2 regions of the Micromonospora sp. DT41 genome follow, and region 2 is predicted to be linked to the other one. Evidence: riboswitches for the same ligand, from Rfam matches in the RefSeq annotation. Region 2 holds a riboswitch; the other holds the start of a gene.
What was found. A riboswitch is a leader RNA that binds a small molecule or an ion and turns the genes downstream of it on or off. The one in region 2 is predicted to bind cyclic di-AMP.
Positions count from the first base shown of each region.

Region 1: another riboswitch for cyclic di-AMP. It lies ahead of ACLQ23_RS04110 (transglycosylase family protein); the one in region 2 lies ahead of ACLQ23_RS03310 (coiled-coil domain-containing protein).

Region 1 covers NZ_JBNCKU010000002.1:51,215-54,730, reverse strand. The annotation lists gene dinB (DNA polymerase IV) at 1-699, shown strand, start outside; gene ACLQ23_RS04115 (hypothetical protein) at 793-1,146, shown strand; gene ACLQ23_RS04110 (transglycosylase family protein) at 1,220-1,903, opposite strand; cyclic di-AMP (ydaO/yuaA leader) riboswitch at 1,906-2,079, opposite strand; gene htpG (molecular chaperone HtpG) at 2,300-3,516, opposite strand, start outside.
Region 2 covers NZ_JBNCKU010000001.1:707,785-711,300, forward strand. The annotation lists gene ACLQ23_RS03305 (YibE/F family protein) at 5-1,342, shown strand; cyclic di-AMP (ydaO/yuaA leader) riboswitch at 1,509-1,639, shown strand; gene ACLQ23_RS03310 (coiled-coil domain-containing protein) at 1,644-2,663, shown strand; gene ACLQ23_RS03315 (carbonic anhydrase) at 2,744-3,487, opposite strand.

The sequences.
Region 1 (3,516 bases), on a different contig from region 2:
CCGGATGCCGAGATGGCGTTCCTGCACCCGCTGCCGGTGGAGCGACTCTGGGGCGTCGGCCCGGTCACGGCCGCGAAGTTGCGGGAGCGCCGGATCCGTACCGTCGGGGAGGTCGCCCGACTCGGCGAGGCGGCGTTGGTGTCCCTGCTCGGCGCGGGCACCGGCCGGCACCTGCACGCCCTGGCGCACAACCGTGACCCGCGGGCGGTGCAGGTCGGCCGGCGGCGCGGCTCGATGGGCGCGCAGCACGCGCTGAGTCGCGCCCCGCATCCGGCCACCGAGTTGGACGGCATTCTGGGGGGCCTTGTCGACAGGGTCACCAGGCGGATGCGGGCGGCCGGACGGTCCGGGCGCACTGTGCTGCTGCGGCTGCGCTTCGGCGACTACACCCGGGCGACCCGCTCGCACACAGTGCGCAAGGCGACAGCTGACACCACGCCCCTGCTCGCTGCCGCGCGGGCGCTGCTGCGCGCGGCACTGCCGGAGATCGACAGGCGGGGCATCACGCTGATCGGCGTGTCGGTGGGCAACCTCGACGACAACCCTGTGCAACCGGAGTTGCCGTTCGACGCCGTCCCCGGGGCCAACCTGGACGCCGCCGTGGACGCGGTTCGGGACCGGTTCGGGTCGACTGCCGTGACCCGCGCGGTGCTGCTAGGCCGGGATCCGGGCGTCGAAATGCCCCTTCTGCCGGACTGATCTCCCTGGTGGCGGCGGATATCACAGCTGCTGGAGGGTTTAGCGGCGGCATGATCGGAGACGTTGTGACGATCAGCCTGAGGGGGGACCACCATGTCCGACGACAGCAGCAACCGCGCGAGCCGGCGTGCCGAGCGTCCGCACGACGTGACCGACCCGCTGCTGTGGCAGCTGGCGCTCGACGTGCTCGACGCCCACGAGCCGACCGAGGACGGCGTCTGCGGCAACCTGCTCTGCGCCGGGGAACCGTACCCATGCGCGGCACGCGGCAACGCTGAACAGTCGCTGCGGCTGGCTCGAGGCGGGGCCGAGACACCGCCGACGGCCGCCCAGCAGTGGGACGGCCGTGACGAGACACCTGACAACTGGTCCACCCAGGAGTCCTTCCACCCGCGGCGAACCCGGTCCGGCGAAGCGGTATCGGCGTCGCGGGCTTCGGCAGCCTGACGCCTCCGCCACGACAGCGACACGCCAGCGGGCGCCCGACCGGAATCCGATCGGGCGCCCGCTGGGTCGTACGTCAGAGGCTGAGCCGCTGCCCGGGGAAGATCAGGCCCGGGTCCGAGCCGACGACCTGCCGGTTGCGCTCGTAGAGGGCCTGCCAGCCGCCGTCCTGCTGGTGGCTCTGGGCGATCTCCGACAGGGTGTCGCCGGACTTCACCACGTAGGTGTCGCCGCTGGCGGCGGGGGCGGTGCGCTTGTTGCTGCGGGTCGCCGGCTGCTCACCGCGCGACGACCGCTGGGCGGGCTTGTCGGCCTTCGGAGTGGACTTCGACTTGGCGGTGGACTTCGACTTCGTGGTGGGCTTCGTCGAGGACTTGGTGGCGGAGCCGCCCGACGCACCGGCCTTCTTGCCGCAGGTCGGCCACGCGCCGATGCCCTGCCCCTTGAGCACCTTCTCGGCGATGGCGATCTGCTCGCCGCGGCTGGCCAGGTCGGCGCGGGCGGCGTACTTCTTGCCGCCGTAGCCGGCCCAGGTGCTCTGCGAGAACTGCAACCCGCCGTAGTAGCCGTTGCCGGTGTTGATCTTCCAGTTGCCACCGGACTCGCACTTGGCGATGGCGTCCCAGTTGACGGCCGCCTGGGCAGGTGCGGCCGGGCCGAAGAGCGCCACGGCGCCGGTGACCGCGCCGACGGCCAGGGTGCCGACGGCGATGCGGCGGGTGCTGACCCGTCGATGACGGGGGGTGTAGACAGACGTCATGAGTGTGCTTCCTCCACGCCGGCGAGGTGAGCTGTCGGGTTCGGGCCGAGGAGCCCGGCCGCACGGTGGCGGCTTCACCCCGAGGTGACGATGCACCGAGGAACGTTTGGGTCCCCCGCTCCTGCCCGGGTGACTGGGTTCCGACGACCGGGGGCAGGATTTGGCGTTACCGGTCGTGGCGTCCGCAGTGGCGGACCCGACCGACGTTAGGCACGGCCGGCATCGATCGCCCAACCCCTGTGAAGTTCTTCACCGGGGCACGCTGAGCGGCGCGCTCAGCGGTTGCGGGCGGCGTTCAGCTGTGCAGCGACCATGATGGACCGCTTCCGATCAGGTCGGCCGTTCCCCGGCCGGTGGAGCCCGACAACGCGGGTCACCACCGGCCGGGGCACCTCCCTACAGAGTGCGGGCGAGCCGGTCGGCGAGCGTACGGGTGAAGCGGGCCGGGTCGGCCAGGTCGCCACCCTCGGCGAGTACCGCGAGGCCGTACAGCAGCTCGGCGGTTTCGGTGAGGGTCTCGGCGGAATCGCCCTGCTCGTGAGCCTTGCGCAGAGCGGCTACCAGAGGATGACCGGGATTGATCTCCAGGATGCGCTTCGTCGACGGGATCTCGTGCCCCATCGCCCGGTACATCTTCTCCAGTGTCGGCGTGAGGTCGTGCGCGTCACCCACCACACAGGCCGGTGAGGTGGTGAGCCGCGACGACAGGCGGACCTCCCGGACGCTGTCGGAAAGTGTCGTGCCCAGCCAGTCCACGAGCGCCGCGAACTCCTGCCGCTGCTGCTCGCGCTCGGCTTCGGCCTGCTGCTTCTCCTCGTCGGTGTCGAGGTCGACCTCGCCCTTGGCGATCGAGCGCAGCGGCCGACCGTCGTACGTGCCGACCCGCTCCACCCACACCTCGTCGACAGGGTCGGTGAGCAGCAGCACCTCGTGGCCCTTGGCCCGGAACGCCTCCAGGTGCGGGGAGTTCTCGATGGTGGCCCGGGAGTCGCCGGTGGCGTACCAGATGTCGCTCTGGCCGTCCTTCATCCGGGAGACGTAGCCGGCCAGGTCGGTGAGCTCGGCCGGGTCGTGGGTGGAGGCCAGCGACAGGATCTCCAGCAGGGTGTCGCGGTTGTCGGTGTCGTCGATGAGCCCTTCCTTGACGACAGTGCCGAACTCCTTCCAGAAGGTCTGGTAGCGCTCGGCGTGGTTGGCCTTGAGGTCCTTGACAGCGGCGAGGACCTTCTTCACCAGGCGGCGGCGGACGATCTGGATCTGGCGGTCCTGCTGGAGGATCTCGCGGGAGATGTTCAGCGACAGGTCGTGGGCGTCGACCACGCCCTTGACGAAGCGTAGGTAGGTGGGGACCAGCGCCTCGCAGTCGTCCATGATGAAGACGCGCTTGACGTAGAGCTGGACGCCCCGGCGGCCCTGCGGGGAGAACAGGTCCAGTGGGGCGTGGCTGGGCAGGAAGAGCAGCGCCTCGTACTCGAAGGTGCCCTCGCCCTTCATGTGTACGACCTCGAGCGGGTCGGCCCAGTCGTGGCTGACGTGCTTGTAGAACTCGTTGTACTCGGCGGCGTCGACCTCGTCGCGGGGTCGCGCCCAGAGCGCCTTCATCGAGTTGAGGG
Region 2 (3,516 bases):
CGCATTGGGTTCCGACCACAGCCATTCCGCGCCACCCGCGCCGCCGCGGGTGCGACGGATCCTCGTCGCGACGGTGGTGCCGCTCTTCGTGGCCACCGTTCTCGCGGCGGTGGTGCTATGGCCACGGGACGGGTCGCCGCAGACCGATGGCGGGGCGGACGTGCCGCGGTACCACGGCACCGTGACCCGGGTGGTGACCGAGCCCTGCCCGCCGGCGCCGACACCCGAGGGCGGCCCGTCGGCCGGACCGTGCGGCACGGTGGACGTACGCGTCGAGGACGGGCCGAGCGCCGGCCAGCAGGTGCAGACCCCGATCCCCGCCGGGCCGGGCGCACCCCGGGTCGAGGTCGGCGACGACGTCATAATGGTCGAGCTGACCGACCCGACCGATCCCGCCGTCAGCAGTTGGAACATCGCCGAGCACCAGCGCGGAACGCCGCTGCTGTGGCTGGCTGTGGTCTTCGCCGCGGCGATCGTCGCGTTCGGCCGGTGGCGGGGCCTGGCCGCGCTGGCGGGGCTGGCGGCAAGCTTCGCCATCCTGCTCACCTTCGTGCTGCCGGGCATCGCCGCCGGCAGGTCACCGCTGCTGGTGGCTGTGGTCGGCGCCGCGCTCATCATGTTCGTGGTGCTCTATCTGACCCACGGGGTCACCGCACAGACCTCGGTAGCGGTCCTCGGCACCCTGGGCAGCCTGATCCTCACCGGAGTGCTCGCCACCGTCGCCACGGCCGCCACCCACCTGACCGGCTTCGGCAGCGAGGACGCCACCACACTGTCGATGTTCCAGGCCGACGTGGACCTGCACGGCCTGCTGCTCGCCGGAATCATCATCGGCTCACTCGGCGTGCTCGACGACGTGACTGTCACCCAGGCGGCCACCGTCACCGAGTTGGCGAACGCCAACCCGGGGCTGAGTCGATTGCAGCTCTACCGGGCGGCCACGCGGGTCGGCCGCGCCCACATCGCCTCCACGGTCAACACAATCGTCCTGGCGTACGCGGGCGCCTCGCTGCCGCTGCTGCTCCTGCTCACCGCCGACACACGACCCATCACGCAGATCCTGACAAGCGAGTTCCTGGCACAGGAGATCGTCCGCAGTGCGGTCGCCACACTCGGCCTGATCGCCGCCGTACCGCTGACCACAGGGCTGGCCGCTCTGGTGACCGCCGCCGGCTCGACACCGGCCGGCGACGCGCCCCGGCCGCGACCGGAGCGAGCCGACGTACTGGCTGCCCTCAGCCGTCCACGCGCGGGCCGGCCCGACCCCGAGCACACCCCACCCCCATCCACCGCCACCGACCAGTGGCCAGAGCCGGACAGGAGCACGAAGACGGCATGGTGACACTCCTCAGCGTGACCAGATCGGGCCCCCGCCCTGACGACCGCAGCACTGGTCACTCAACGCCATGGCGATATGACGCTTTTGGTGGGCATCCAGGCGTAGCTCACCCGGCCGACTCTCGGGTAACCTCGCTGCCGGTTACCGATGAAGGCGCGAAGCGGCGCCTGCGGTGCCACCGCCCAATCGCCAACCGGCGAGCCGGGGACCCAGGTACCTGGGGTGAATCCGCGCAAGCGGTAGGGGCCACTTCCGCCCCGAACCCGTCAGCTAACCCGGTCGGCGGTCGACGGAAGGGAACATTGTGACGGCACCCCTACGCCGCTGGTTGACACCTGTGGTGGCCGTGATCGCCGCACTGACCGTGCTCGCCGGGCCCGTACCGGCCCACGCCGCCCCGACGACCCCCACACCGTCCGGGCACGAGGAGGACGGCGAGCCGAAGCTGCTCAACGACGTCATCGAGCAGGCCAACCGCGACTACTCCGCCGCCAAGTCCAAGCTGGACAAGTCCAAGAAGCGGCAGCTGGAGTTGGCGATCGAGGTCGAGCGTGCCAAGGCCGACCTGGACGCGTTGGCACCACAGGTCGCGCAGATCGCCGCCCAGTCGTACCGCACCGGCCGCGTCGGCGCGATGGCGATGCTGCTTGACAGCAACGCTCCCGACACCTTCGTCAAGCGGGCCGCGGCCCTCGACGAGCTCAACATGATCAACGAGAAGAAGCTCGCCGAGGTCAACGCGGTGAAGATCCGCGCCGAGCAGGCCAAGCTGGCCCTCGACACGGAGGTCCGCGAGCAGCAGAAGCAGACCGCCCTGATGGCCAAGCGCAAGAGCGAGGCGGACAAGGCGCTCTCCCTCGTCGGCGGCAAGGGCTTCACAGGCGGTCTCGTGGACGCCACCTCGCCGGTCGCGAAGATCGGCCCGGGTCGCACCGCCGACGGCGACTGGAAGCCGCAGTCGTGCAGCGAGGACGACCCGACCACCTCCGGCTGCGTCACACCTCGCACCCTGCACGCCTACAAGGAGGTCAGGCGGGCCGGCTTCACCCGGTTCGTCGGCTGCTACCGCCCCGGCGGGCCGTGGGAGCACCCGAAGGGCCGCGCCTGCGACTGGTCGCTGCAGAAGAGCGGCTTCTCCCCGTGGCACAACGAGGACACCCGCAAGTACGGCAACAACGTCGCAGCGTTCCTCATCCGCAACGCCGACCGGCTCGGCATCTACTACGTGATCTGGAACCGGCAGATCTGGTTCCCGGCGACCGGGTGGAGCTCGTACAGCGGACCGTCGAACCACACCGACCACGTCCACATGTCACTGCTCTGACGGCACGTACCGCAGACGAGGGCCGCCCCGCACCACGCGGGGCGGCCCTCGTCGCACGTGGCGGGTCGGCGGTCCAGTTGTCAGGCGGCGGCGGTCGCGGCCGGGCCGTCCGGGACGCTCGGCACGTCGATGCTCGGCACGTCGAGGGTCGCGGCGCCGACCGGCACGGCGGTCACCGGACGCACCCCACCGATGGCGAGACGGTACGACATCCCCACCACCGCGCACCGGCCCTGCTCCACAGCCTCGGCCAGTACCGGCGACTGCCCGAGCAGCGTCTCGACAGTCTGCGCGATGTGGATGTCGACGATGCCGTCGATGTCGTCCACACCCTCGGCCGTGGCGCGCCGCAGGCTGGGCAGCACCGCGTCGACCACCGCGCGCAGGTGCCCCACGGGTGCCGTGCCGGTGGCGGCGGCCTCACGGGCCGCCTGCACGGCACCGCAGGAGTCGTGACCGAGCACCACCACCAGCGGGGTGCCGAGCACTGTCACCGCGTACTCCACGCTGCCCAGCACCTCCGGACCCACGATGTGCCCGGCCGTACGGACCACGAAGAGGTCACCCAGGCCCCGATCGAAGATGATCTCGGCGGCCAACCGGGAGTCGGAACAGCCGACGATCACCGCGAACGGGTGCTGCCCGTCGGCCACCGCGGCGCGGTGTTCGGCGCCCTGGTTGGGGTGGCGTGGAGCGCCGCTGACGAAGCGCCGGTTGCCGTCGGCCAGTTCGGCGTACGCCCGCGACGGCTCGGTGAGCGCCGGTGCCTGATCGGTGGCCCGCTGCGGCCCCGGCTGCCCGCCGGGCATTACGGAACGGCTCATCCCCGCACCTCGTCTCCACGCATTTGGCC